DNA from 2 places in the Nocardioides sp. NPDC006303 genome. Region 2 is predicted to be linked to the other one. Evidence: riboswitches for the same ligand, from Rfam matches in the RefSeq annotation. Region 2 holds a riboswitch; the other holds the start of a gene.

Region 1 (6,453 bases), on a different contig from region 2:
GAGCAGGACGAGCGATCCCCAGCCGATCACCGCCACGCCCTTCCACACCCGGTCCCACGCGGACTCGTTGACGACCAGCGCGATGGCGACGAAGGCTGCGTACGCCGCGAACGGGAGGAGCCGCTGGGCCCCCGACCCGAGCAGGTCGGAGCGCACGGCCAGGACGACGCAGGTGACCGCGTACAGGATCAGGATCGGGATGGTGTTGAGCACGGCCAGGGTCTGCCAGTCGCCACCCACCGCGACCAGGACGACCAGCGCGAGCACCAGGTTCACGAGCAGGATCAGCCAGAAGGAGTCGCCGGTGCGGCCGGGGAGCCGTGATGCCCGCGGCTCGTGCAGGCCGCTGGGGACGTACCTCTCCGCGCTCAGCGCGTAGACCTCGCGGCTGAGGGCGTAGGTGAACACGATGCCGGACCCGATCGGGGCCAGGATCGCGGCGATCCGGACCAGCACGACCAGCCAGTCGAGCGGCGCCCCGGCCAGCGTGGCCGCGTCGGTCAGGCGAGCGTAGGAGGTGCCGTGCTCGGCCCCGGAGCCGGCCATGTGCTCGGCGTAGACCAGCTGGAGGGCGGAGTAGAGCAGGAACGAGCCGACGACCGTGCCGTAGACCGCCCAGCGCACCCGCCTGGCCGCCTCGCGACGGCCGCCACGGACCTCGCCGGTCACATCGAGGGGCGCCTGGAAGCCGATGTAGGCGTAGATCACGCCGCTGGTGATCAGCGCGCTCAGCACGCCGGTCGACGTCGGCCCGGCGGCCGGTCCGGGGCCGGTGAGGGGAGCGGGGACGGCGAGCGCCAGGCACACCACGAAGACCACCGGGATGGCGATCTTGAGCAGCGTCAGGGCCGCGTTCGTACGGAGCACGAACCGTCGGGGCAGCAGGACGAAGGCGATGATCGCGGCGGTCACCAGCACCGCCAGGGTCGATCCGACCCTGGTGAGCCCACCCTCGCCGGCCAGGGCGGGGACGATCTCGGCCAGCCCGTTGACAGCCGCTGCCGCCTGGGCGGCCGGGTTGATGGCGTACGAGATCCACAGGGAGGCCGCGAGGATGATCACCACCAGCGGCCCGAAGGCGTCGTGCGGGTGGAACAGCAGCCCGCCGGTGCGCTGGGAGATGAGCCCGAACTCGACCATCACGACCGCGATCGTGAGCATGAGTACGCCGCCGGCGGCCCAGCCGAGGAGTGCGGCCTCGCCCAGGCTCTCGTGGAGGGTGGGAACGGCCAGGAGCCAGCCCGATCCGATGACGCCGCCCGCGGCGAGCCCGACGACCTCGACGAGGCTCAGCTTGTCGGCCTGGTCGGCGGGTCGCTCGTCCCTCTGGTCCTTCGCGGGCTCATCAGAGGCAATGGGCGTGACGGGTGTGACCGGCATGACGGGACTGGGCTGCGGAGCGGGCGCTGCAGGGACCTGCGCCCGTCGCATCGCCTCGAAGGCGATCGCGGTCATCAGGCCCCCGACGGCGGCGACCCAGAAGCTCGACTCGTGCAGCAGCTCGCGGAATCCCGGCGACTTGAGGGCGTTGAGCTGGACGCTGCCGTAGATGGACATCACGAATCCCGCGGCGCACAGGATCATCCTGGCGATCGCGCTGAGGGTGTGCCGCACGCGCTGGTCTCCCACTCCCGATGATTCGAACGTCGGGAGAACCTATCGAATCAGGCCGGTGTGGCGCAGGAACCCTGCTGGATCAGCCGAGCAGGGGCGAGAGCGAGGAGAGCGGGACGGTGCGGGCGCCGGCGCGGCGTACGTCCTTGACGACCTCGGCGTCGTCGGTGGCGACCAGGATGACGCGGCCCGCGGGCTCGGCGTCGACGAGGTCGCGGATGACGTCGTCGGCGATGACGCCCTCGGGGGAGAAGAGGACCTTGACGCCGCGCGGAGGCACCGCGGTGGGGCGTACGGATGCGGAGTGGGCGTCGAAGACGACGGTCGTCTCGGCACCGGTGCGGGCGGCGATCGGCGCGATCGCGCGCAGCAGCCGCAGCCGCTGGGCATCGAGCGCCGAGTCGGGCCACAGGGCCTTGGAGACGTTGTAGCCGTCGACGATCAGCCGGACCCTCGGCATCGAAAGGAACTGCTCGAGGTGGGTGCTGCTGGTGACGCCGGCGCCGGCGGCGGCGTCCGCGGAGGCCAGCTCGGCCTCCACCCGCTCGCCCGGGGTGCCGGTGACCGGCGGCAGCGCAAGCTCGCGACGCAGGCCGCCGGCCGCGTCGAGAAGGGTGTCGAGCAGGAACCGGGCGCGCAGCGAGGCGTCCTCGCGGTCCGTCTTGGACGTACGCCGCTCGGCAGCTGCCTCGCGTTCCAGCTTGTCGATCTGGCTGCGGAGCTGCCGCAGCTGGCGGTCACGTGCGGCGAGCTCGTCCTCGGCGCGGGCGAGCGCCGTGCGGGCCTCGGTCAGGGCTTCGTCCAGCCCCGTGCCGGCCTCACGGGCGGCTGCCCGGGCCTCGCCGAGCTTGCGTCGCAGGGCGGTGTTGTCGGCCTTGAGGTCGTCGAGGCGGGCCTTGCGGTCGGCACGCACCTCGCGGAGCTCGTCCTCGGCCGCGGCGAGCTTGCCGCGCAGCCGGGCCACCTCGGCGTCGACCACCGGCACCGCGGCGGCCTCCAGCCGGTCCAGAGCCTCCTTGAGCGAGACCTCCCAGCCGTCGGGGCGGATGAGCCAGACGACCGCGGCCGCCTCGGCCGGATCCTCGGGGAGGACCACGTCGTCGGAGGAGCCCTCGGGGACGTACGCCGGTCGCAGCTGGCTGCCGACCTTCTCCCGGACCTCGTCGTCGCTCTCGAGCACCGAGGCGATCATCGCGCCGCCGGCCTTGGCCCGCCGGGCGGGCGCGAAGTCGGCGATCCGCTTGAGCGCGGGCGGCAGGCGCACCAGGTCGGGAAGCACCCCGGCCGTGAGCGCGACGATGCGCCCCCGGACCGTGTCGGGGAGCGTCGCGTACGCGGAGACCTCCATGTTCCAAGTGTAGGGACCCGGTCCGCGATCGCCGCCTCGAATACCGTGCTGCGATGGTGGTGACACGCCGGACGCAACCGGACGAAAGCAAAAATGTCGGTGCTCGGTGAGACCGTCACAACATGACGACGAGAATCGACTGTGACACCTGCCTCGTGCGGGGACTGGCGTGCCACGACTGCGTGGTCACCGTGCTTCTGGGGCCGCCTCCGGAGCTGACCATCGAGGACGACGAGCGCCGGGCGCTCGACGTGCTGGCCGAGGGTGGACTGGTTCCGCCGCTGCGCATGGTGGAAGGGATGTAGCCGAACTTTTGGGCGTGGGTGGTTGGCAGGTGGGGGATGCCGTCGGCTAGTGTGCGCAGGAACTTGGCGCTCGTGGAAGTGGGTCAACCGGCCCACGCGAGTGTCGCGCTTAGTCCAGGCCCGCTTCGGGGCGGGCCAGGAGCCGGGGAACCACACCGGTCGTACGCCGCGGAAACGGAGTGCGATCACCTGGGGTGCATCCGCCGCAAGGGCGATCTGGGAGACCAGATCGAGGAGCGGTGGTAAGGCAGGTCGTGCCTGAACCCGTCAGCTCACCCGGTAGGCGTCAACGACTACACACAAGGAGACCGTCCGCTCGTGACACGCGACCGGAAGCGACTCATTGCCGGAGCAGCCGGCATCGCCGCCATCGGTGTCGCCGGGATCATTCCCGCAGCGACCCCCGCCCAGGCAGACCCTGACATCGACGACGTTCGCAAGAAGGTCGACAAGCTCTACACCCAGGCCGAGGCGGCCAACGAGGACTACAGCAACGCCAAGCTGCGACTTCAGGACCTCAAGGACCAGCTCGACGACCTCAGCTCCGACGAGAAGCGTCAGAGCAAGGAGCTCGACAAGATCCGCGCCGAGCTCCGTGACTCCGTGCTGCGGCAGTTCGAGGGCTCCGACGTCTCTGCCGTCGGCCAGGTGATCACCTCCGAGGACCCGCAGGAGTTCCTCGCCGGTCTCTCCACCGTCTCGTCCTACAACGCGCTGCAGGCCGACCTGCTCGCTCGGTACAACACCGAGGCGGAGGCCCTCCAGGTCCGCCGCGAGGCCACCGAGGACGCCAAGTCCCAGATGGCCAAGGTCAAGACGACCATGCAGCAGAAGAAGAGCGAGATCGACAAGAAGTACGAGGCGGCCCAGGCCGAGCTCGACGAGCTGGAGGCCGATGAGCTGGAGGAGTTCCAGTCCACCGACACCAGCATCCCGTCCAACCTGCCGCCGCCCTCGGGCCGCGCCAAGGTGGCTGTCGACTACGCCCTCGCCCAGGTCGGCGACGCCTACGTCTACGGCGCCACCGGCACCGAGTCGTGGGACTGCTCGGGCCTCACCATGGGTGCCTGGGGCCAGGCAGGCGTCGGGCTCCCGCACTCCTCCTCCGCGCAGTACAGCAGCGGACCGCAGGTCTCGCGCGACCAGCTCGCCCCCGGTGACCTGGTCTTCTACTACAGCCCGATCAGCCACGTCGGCATCTACATCGGCAACGGCATGATCGTGCACGCGTCCAACCCGAGCACCGGTGTGAAGGTCTCCCCGATGGACGAGATGCCCTACACGGGCGCCGTCCGCCCGGGCTGAGCTTGACCCAGCACCCCGAAGAGGCCGATCGTTCGCAGGTGCGAACGGTCGGCTCTCTTCTTTCCCGTCCGGCCCTGATCGGGGCCGGCCTCGTGCTGGTGATGCTGCTCGCAGGGTTCGTCGGCTGGCGGCTGACCGGCGGGGGCGAGTACGTCGCGCCGACCCCGAGCAGCGCGCCGGTCGTGCGCGCCGACACCGAAGGCGCCCGGGCCTCGCTGGATGAGCTGGTCGACGGCGTACGTGAGGGGGCGGAGCCCGACGGCGAGAACGCCGCCTCGGTGGCATTGCGCAACGCGCAGGCCATCGGCATCGAGGACGTCACCGCGAGGTACCTCGCCGAGGCGGACAACGTGGAGCCGGACGGCTCCTGGACGGCCGACGTGGAGATGTCCTGGCGCACGCCCGGCGACCCGGAGCTGACCGAGGAGCTGAAGGTCGGCTTCGACGCCGAGGGCGCGATCACCGGGTTCTCGGCGGGCCAGGGCACCCGGCTGCCGCTGTGGCTCAGCGGCCCGGTCGAGGTGCGCCGCACCGGCTCCACCCTCGTGGTCGCCCAGGCGTCCGCCGACGTCGCCGACCGCTACGCCGAGCTGGCCACCACCGCTGTCGCCGGGGTCCGCAAGGTGATCCCCTGGAAGGACCCGCGCCTGGTCCTCGAGGTGCCTGCGAACGGCCTCGACTCCGCGCTCGGCGCGCAGCCGGGGACCTACGCCGCCGTCGCGGCGGTGACCGCGACCGTCGACGGGTCCACGAAGGCCGGGACCCCGCTGCACGTGTGGGTCAACCAGGGTGTCATCGGCGACCTCGACGCCCCCGGCGCCCAGATCGTCATCACGCACGAGGCCACGCACGCGGCCACCGACGCCGCGACCAACACCGGCCGGCCGATGTGGCTGGTCGAGGGCTTCGCCGACTACGTCGCGCTACGCGACACCAAGCTTCCGCTGTCCAAGACCGCCGGCCAGATCCTCGCCCAGGTCCGCGAGAACGGTGCCCCCGACCACCTGCCGGGCAAGGCTGAGTTCAACACCCGCTCGGAGCACTTCGGCGCCGAGTACGAAGCCGCCTGGCTCGCCTGCGAGGTGCTCGCCGAGGCCGGCGGCGAGCAGGCCCTGGTCGACCTCTACGAGGAGACCGGGCGCGGCATCGGGCTGGAGAAGGCGCTGCAGGCAGGCTTCGGCTTCGGGGAGGACGAGCTGACCGCGCGCTGGCGGACCCATCTGTCACACTCGGCTCGATGACGGGGGCAGAAGTGAGCGAGCGTCAGCGAGCGAACCATGCGTATGACACGCCGCCGCGTCCGTATCCTGGCGCTTGCGCTACGGAGGTGGCGGCGTGAGTGCAACGCGGCGTACGTCCTGGGTGGTTCTCGTCCTCGGGGCGGTGGCGTTCGTGGTGCTCGCCTGGACGTTGATCCCGTGGCATCCCTACCCGGGCGGCGCGCTCGACCTGCCCGACGAGCGAGACGTGTTCACGCCCGAGGAGCTGGAGCGGATGCTGGCCTACTCCGGCACCGCTCGCTGGATCAGCCGGGCCTCGCTCGTCGTCTCGCTGGTGGTCGCGTGCGTGCTCGGGTTCACCTCGCTGGGCCGGCGTCTGGTGGCGCGGCTGCGCGGACCATGGCTGCTGCGGGTGGTGCTCGCCGTCGCCGTGGTCACCCTGCTCGGCTGGATCGCGACGCTGCCGTTCGGGGTGGCCATCCACCGGCTGCAGATGCGCTACGGGCTCTCCCGGCAGGCGTGGGGACCCTGGCTGGGCGACTCGCTGCTGAACCAGGTCGTCGGCATCGTAACCACCTCCGTTGCCCTGCTCGCCCTCTTCGCCTGCATCCGTCTAGCCCGGCGTTGGTGGCCAGCCGTCGCCGCCGCCCTGGTCGCGGCC
Region 2 (6,453 bases):
CGTCGCGGCGGCGAGCTACAAGGGCCGGCTGCGGCAGCCGAGCTTCATCGGGATCAGGGACGACGTCTCACCGGAGGATCTGTGATGGTCGAACGAGAAGAGGTACGCGTCGAGGTCGACGGCCGGGTCCTGACCCTGACCAGCCTCAGCAAAGTGCTCTATCCGCGTACGGGCATGACGAAGGGCGAGGTGCTCAACTACTACGCCCAGGTCGCGCCGGCGCTCCTGCCGCAGCTCCGAAACCGTGCCGTGACGAGGATCCGCTGGCCGCACGGCGTCGGCGACATGTCGTTCTTCGAGAAGAACGCACCGGCCGGCACCCCCAGCTGGGTCCGTACGGTCATCGTTCCGACAACGGGATCCCGAACCGCCGACCACAGGGAGGGAACACTCACCTTTCCGATCCTCGACAGCCTCGCCGCCCTCACCTGGGCCGCGAACCTCTCCGCGCTGGAGCTGCACGTCCACCAGTGGACGGTCGGTGGCGACGGCACCCCGGCCGGCGCGAACCGGATCGTGATCGACCTCGACCCCGGCGAGCCGGCCGGCCTGCAGGAGTGCTGTGAGGTGGCGCTGCTCGTACGGGAGGCGCTGGGAGCCCGTGACCTCTCCGCGACCCCGGTGCTCAGCGGGAGCAAGGGCGTGCACCTGTACGCCGCCCTGCCGGAGCCCGTCGAGCCGGACGTCGCCACGGCGCTGGCCAAGGAGATCGCCGAGGACCTCCAGAAGGCCCACCCGCGCAAGGTGACCGCGACCATGACCAAGAGTCGCAGGTCAGGCAAGGTTTTCCTGGACTGGTCGCAGAACTCGGGATCGAAGACGACGATCTGTCCCTACTCGCTGCGGGGCAAAGGGGTCCCCACGGTCGCTGCCCCGGTGACCTGGGACGAGGTCTCCGAAGGAGCCGAGGATCCGCTCGCTATCGACCAGCTCGGACCTAACGATGTGATCACGCGCTTATCTGAAAGGGGGGATCTCTTCACAAGCCCTACGGGGCTGTAACTATTGTTCTCTTCATGTCGAACTCCGTGCTTGTCGTAGAAGACCAAGAGGACATCGCTGCTCCCCTGGTGCGCACGCTCCAGCGTGAGGGCTATGACGTCACCTGGGTCGACTCCGGCAAGAAGGCGCTGGAGCTGCTGGCACCTCCGTACGACGCCGAGCTGGTGCTGCTCGACCTGGGCCTTCCGGACATGGACGGGCTCGAGGTCTGCAAGGCCGCTCGCGACAACGGCTACGAGGGCGGGATCATGATCCTCACCGCCCGCGACGCCGAGATCGACCTGGTCGTCGGCCTCGACGCCGGTGCCGACGACTACCTGGCCAAGCCGTTCGCGCTGGCCGTCCTCCAGGCGCGGGTCCGCGCCCTCCTGCGCCGCTCGGGTCCGGTCGAGCCCGGCGCCGACGACGACGCCCTGCGCATCGACGTGGCTGCCCACCGGGTCTACGCCGGCGAGCGCGAGGTGACCCTGACCGGCAAGGAGTTCGCGCTGCTGGCCGTCCTGGCCGCCTCCCGCGACAAGGTCGTCTCCCGTGACCGGCTGATGGCCGAGGTCTGGGACGAGAACTGGTACGGCTCGACCAAGACGCTCGACGTCACGGTCGGACGCCTTCGCCAGAAGCTCGAGGCGGCCGGTGTGCAGGAGAAGGTCGTCGCGGTCCGCGGCGTCGGTTTCCGGCTCGAAGCCGCGGAGTAAACGCAAGTTCGACACGGCGTCATACGCGTGTTCAGCGCGTGAGATGTTTCACAAACGACGGCAAAGTCACGCGTGAACACGCCGATTGTGCTCCAGATACGGCCATTCGGGATTGGATCCGTTCCAGATCGCATGTCACCTTGGATGAGCCGTGCAGAACGCACGACCGGCCCCGGGTACACGCCGAATCCTGTCCCTCCGGAAGCCGGCCCCTACTACTGAACCCCCTTTACCCCTCACACTCAGCAGTACGTATGGGACAGGAGCGGGGGACCCAAGTTCCACGCGACTAACTCGGACGGTCGCTTGGGGTGAAGCCATCGAAGGATGGCCGGGCAACCTTCTAGCCCGAACCCGACAGCTCACCTCGCAGGCGTGGGAAGGAACTCACGCATGTCCAAGTCCGTATCTCGTCGTGCCCATCGAGGCACGTCGCGCCCGTTCCGGTCGCCGAACGTCTCGATCGTCCGGACGATCGCAGGATCGCTCAGCGGCCACGGCAAGCTCGTCGGCCGCATCGCTGCCAGCGGCATCGCCGCCGGTGCCCTGGTGGCAGTGCCCGCCGCCAACGCCGCCCCGGTCTCTCATGAGACCACCACCGTCGAGCCGACCGTCGAGCCCGCCAAGTTGGTGGAGGCTCCGACGCTGGAGGCCTCGGCCACCCCCACGGCGGTGCTCACCGACATCAAGCAGCTCGAGAGGGCTGTCGAGGTGCAGGAGCGCAAGGCCGAGGCAGCCCGCAAGGCCGCCGAGGCGAAGCGCAAGGCAGCGATCGCCGCCAAGAAGGCCGCGGAGGCGAAGAAGAAGGCCGAGGCAGAGGCGAAGGCCTTCGCTGCGAGCCAGGAGGGCAAGATCGAGCGGGCGATCAGCGTCGCCTCGGAGCAGATCGGCGACCCGTACGTCTGGGGTGCCACCGGTCCGAGCTCGTTCGACTGCTCCGGCCTGACGCAGTACGCCTTCAGCGCCGCCGGCATCGAGCTTCCCCGGGTCTCGCGGGACCAGGCTGCTGCGCTGCCTACGGTCCCGAACGACCAGATCCAGCGCGGCGACCTGATGTTCTGGGGCAGCCCGGTCTACCACGTGGGCATCTTCCTGCGCTGGGAGAATGGTCAGGCGATCATGCTGCACGCCCCCAAGCCGGGCGCGTCCGTTCGTGAAGAGGCTGCCTGGGACGGCTGGTTCGCCGGCTCGACCCACCAGGCCTGAGGTTTCTCGGGGCCTATATCCCCCTGGCGCTCGCCCTCCGGTTCCCCGTGCCGGAGGGCGAGCGCATATTTGTGGGTCCGCGAATCGGGTGCGGCACCACGCGTCAAGTAACCTGTAAGACGTGGCAGGCCCCGAATTCGACACCGAGATCAAGCAGCTCCAGGCAACGATGCAGACCATCGGCCAGGTGCTGGACCTGGACGCGATGCGCAAGGAGATCGCCGACCTCGGCGAGCAGGTCGCCGCGCCCGACCTCTGGGACGATCAGGACAACGCCACCCGCGTCACCGGCCGTCTCTCCCTGCTTCAGGGCGAGCTCAACAAGTTCACCGAGCTGCGCACCCGCATCGAGGACCTCGGCCTGATGGTCGAGATGGCCCAGGAGGAGGGCGACGCCGACTCGCTCGCCGAGTCCGAGGCCGAGCTGGGCCGGGTCAAGAAGGCCGTCGAGAGCCTGGAGATCCGCACCCTGCTCTCGGGGGAGTACGACGCCCGCGAGGCCCTGGTGACGATCCGCTCCGGCGCCGGTGGCGTCGACGCCGCCGACTTCGCCGAGATGCTGATGCGGATGTACGTCCGCTGGGCCGAGCGCAACAAGTACCCGGTGGAGGTCTTCGACACCTCCTACGCCGAGGAGGCCGGGCTCAAGTCCGCCACCTTCGCGATCCACGCCCCCTACGCCTACGGCACCCTCTCCGTCGAGGCCGGCACCCACCGTCTGGTGCGGATCAGCCCCTTCGACAACCAGGGCCGTCGTCAGACCTCCTTCGCCGCGGTCGAGGTCGTGCCCGTGCTGGAGCAGACCGACGAGATCGAGCTCGACGAGAACGAGATCAAGGTCGACGTCTACCGCTCCTCGGGGCCGGGTGGCCAGTCGGTCAACACCACCGACTCCGCGGTCCGGCTGACCCACATCCCCACCGGCACCGTGGTCTCCTGCCAGAACGAGAAGTCGCAGCTGCAGAACAAGGCCGCCGCGATGATCGTCCTCAAGGCCAAACTCCTCGCGTTGAAGAAGGCCGAGGAGGAAGCCCACCTCAAGGATCTCAAGGGTGACGTCGCTGCCTCGTGGGGCGACCAGATGCGCAACTACGTGCTCAACCCGTACCAGATCGTCAAGGACCTGCGTACGACCTACGAGACCGGCAACCCGCAGGCGGTCTTCGATGGCGACATCGACGGGTTCCTCGAGGCCGGCATCCGGTGGCGCCGCGGCGCCGAGAAGGCCGAACAGAACTGACCTGATGGATGCGCTGACGCGCACCAGGCTTCCACTCCCGGGCCGGGGAGCGGCGTACGTCTATGACGCCTACGGTCCTGAGGACGGGGTGCCGATGGTGCTGTTGCACGAGCTCGGAGGCAGTGCGAAGCGGTGGCAGGGTGTGGTGCCGCCGTTCGCGGCTGCCCACCGGGTGCATGCCTTCGACATGCGTGGGCACGGGGACTCGGACTGGGCCTCGGAGTACTCCCATCGGCTCATCGCCGACGACGTCATCGTGGCGATGGACGCGCTCGGGATCTCGGGTGCCGTGGTCGTGGGGCACTCGACCGGCGGCAACGTCGCCCTCCTGGTCGCGATGCACCGGCCCGACCTGGTCTCCCGGCTGATCATCGAGGACGTGGTGCCACCCGCGCCGCGCCGGCGCAGGTCGCCCGGGCGCCCGGCCAGGCCGATGCCCCACGACTGGGAGTGCATCGCGTCCCTGCTGGTCGAGGCCACGATGTACGACGCGTGGATGTGGGAGCAGCTCGAGCTGCTGCCCATGCCGACCCTGATCGTGGCCGGTGGCGGCAACAGCCACATCCCGCAGTCGGACCTGGAGAAGGTCGCCCAGCGGATTCCGCACGCAGACCTCGTCCACTTCGACGTCGGTCACTTCGTGCATCGCAACCAGCCGGCCGAGTTCGCCGACACCGTCCTGGCCTGGCTCGCGTCGCGGTGCTGGATGCGACGCGTCCCGCGTCGCGGGTGGGATCCCCATCCCTAAGGACCCCACCCGCTCTCGCCAGCCGGCCCTGCTCTGACTCAGTGCCCGCGGCGGCGCGCGCCGCCCGGTGAGGTGCCTACCCGGCCCGAGCGACTAAGTCGATTAAAGCACTAGACTTTAGGTCGGTGCAAACGACGCGCCGGGACCGGTTCTCGATCGAGAACCTCAGGCGTCAGCGGCGGCCGCGGTGAGGGTCACCAGGCACCAGCGGGAGGCGCGCTTCTGGACCGTCGCGGGCGCCTCGCCGGCCTTGCCGGTGAGCTCGCAGGAGAGCCAGGCGTCGCCGAAGAGGCCGCGGTGGACCACCTTCGTCTGCTTCTTCGCGTCGGTGCAGGTGAGGGCGACCGACGGCTTCCCGTACGCAGGGGTCGAGGCGGCCTTGCAGCCCTTGGGCACGCTCTTGGTCATCTGCGTGGCCCAGTCCAGGGTGACCGGCGGCGCGAAGACCCAGGCCCGCGCCGAGGTGGCCGAGTCTTCCGGCCCGGTCCAGATGCAGCCGTACTCCTGCGCGACGTCGTTGACCCCGCCCGAGATGGCGGTCTGGTCGCCGTCGCCGTAGGCCTTCTTCTCCTTGGCGGCACCGCCGAGGGCCTCGGTCGCGTCCTCGGTCGGGACGCGGTCGCAGAACGCGCCGCGGCGTACGTGCATCGTGGTGGTGTCCGCGGTGCTCAGGTCGCCCTTCACCTCGGCGACCTCGGGCTCGTCGTCTTTCAGGGTGAGTACGCCGACCCCGACCGCGATCGCGGTGAGGACTACGGCACCGATGAGGATCCGGACTGCAGAGCGCACGCCGTCAGAGTACAGGGGCAGGTATCTCCGAGCCGAAGTGCTGAGCCCACCACCGTTGCACTACCCTCGGTGCGGTGATCCGCTTCGAGAAGGTCAGCAAGGCCTACCCAGGGCAGGCGCGCCCCGCCCTCAACAGCCTTTCGATCGACATCCAGAAGGGGGAGTTCGTCTTCCTCGTGGGCCAGTCCGGCTCGGGGAAGTCGACGGCGCTCAAGCTGATGCTGCGCGAGCAGCGCCCGACCACCGGCCGGGTCTACGTCGCCGGCAAGGAGATCAACCGGCTCGCCGGCTGGAAGGTGCCGCGGCTGCGCCGCCAGGTCGGCACGATCTTCCAGGACTTCCGCCTTCTGGCCAACAAGAACGTCGCCGAGAACGTCGCCTTCGCGATGCAGGTGACCGGTCACTCCAACCGCGAGATCCGGGAGCGCGTCCCGGAGACGCTCGAGCTGGTCGGTCTCGACGGCAAGGGCGACCGGATGCCCGACGAGCTCTCCGGTGGTGAGCAGCAGCGCGTGGCCGTGGCCCGCGCGTTCATCAACCGGCCGATGATCCTGATCGCCGACGAGCCGACCGGAAACCTCGACCCCGGCAACACCGTCGGCATCATGCGCCTGCTCGACCGCATCAACCGGTCCGGCACCACGATCGTGATGGCGACCCACGACGTCCAGATGGTCGACCAGATGCGCAAGCGCGTCATCGAGCTCGAGCACGGCCACCTCGTACGCGACCAGGTCCAGGGCGGCTACGGAGCCCAATTCTGAGGCTTCAGT

Evidence for each region. Region 2 has a riboswitch for cyclic di-AMP ahead of ABZY89_RS07560 (C40 family peptidase). Riboswitches for the same ligand answer to the same signal wherever they lie in the genome.
Region 1: it holds a riboswitch for cyclic di-AMP, as region 2 does, so the genes downstream of both, ABZY89_RS29185 (NlpC/P60 family protein) here and ABZY89_RS07560 (C40 family peptidase) in region 2, are expected to answer to the same signal.

The regions. Positions count from the first base shown of each region.
Region 1 covers NZ_JBEXRR010000074.1:4,387-10,839, forward strand. The annotation lists gene ABZY89_RS29170 (APC family permease) at 1-1,614, opposite strand, end outside; gene ABZY89_RS29175 (NYN domain-containing protein) at 1,697-2,962, opposite strand; gene ABZY89_RS29180 (hypothetical protein) at 3,085-3,267, shown strand; cyclic di-AMP (ydaO/yuaA leader) riboswitch at 3,364-3,568, shown strand; gene ABZY89_RS29185 (NlpC/P60 family protein) at 3,586-4,572, shown strand; gene ABZY89_RS29190 (hypothetical protein) at 4,611-5,813, shown strand; gene ABZY89_RS29195 (M48 family metallopeptidase) at 5,908-6,453, shown strand, end outside.
Region 2 covers NZ_JBEXRR010000006.1:177,895-184,347, forward strand. The annotation lists gene ABZY89_RS07545 (DNA ligase) at 1-85, shown strand, start outside; gene ligD (non-homologous end-joining DNA ligase) at 85-1,002, shown strand; gene ABZY89_RS07555 (response regulator transcription factor) at 1,017-1,697, shown strand; cyclic di-AMP (ydaO/yuaA leader) riboswitch at 1,912-2,085, shown strand; gene ABZY89_RS07560 (C40 family peptidase) at 2,091-2,903, shown strand; gene prfB (peptide chain release factor 2) at 3,025-4,143, shown strand; gene ABZY89_RS07570 (alpha/beta hydrolase) at 4,148-4,891, shown strand; gene ABZY89_RS07575 (hypothetical protein) at 5,057-5,680, opposite strand; gene ftsE (cell division ATP-binding protein FtsE) at 5,755-6,444, shown strand.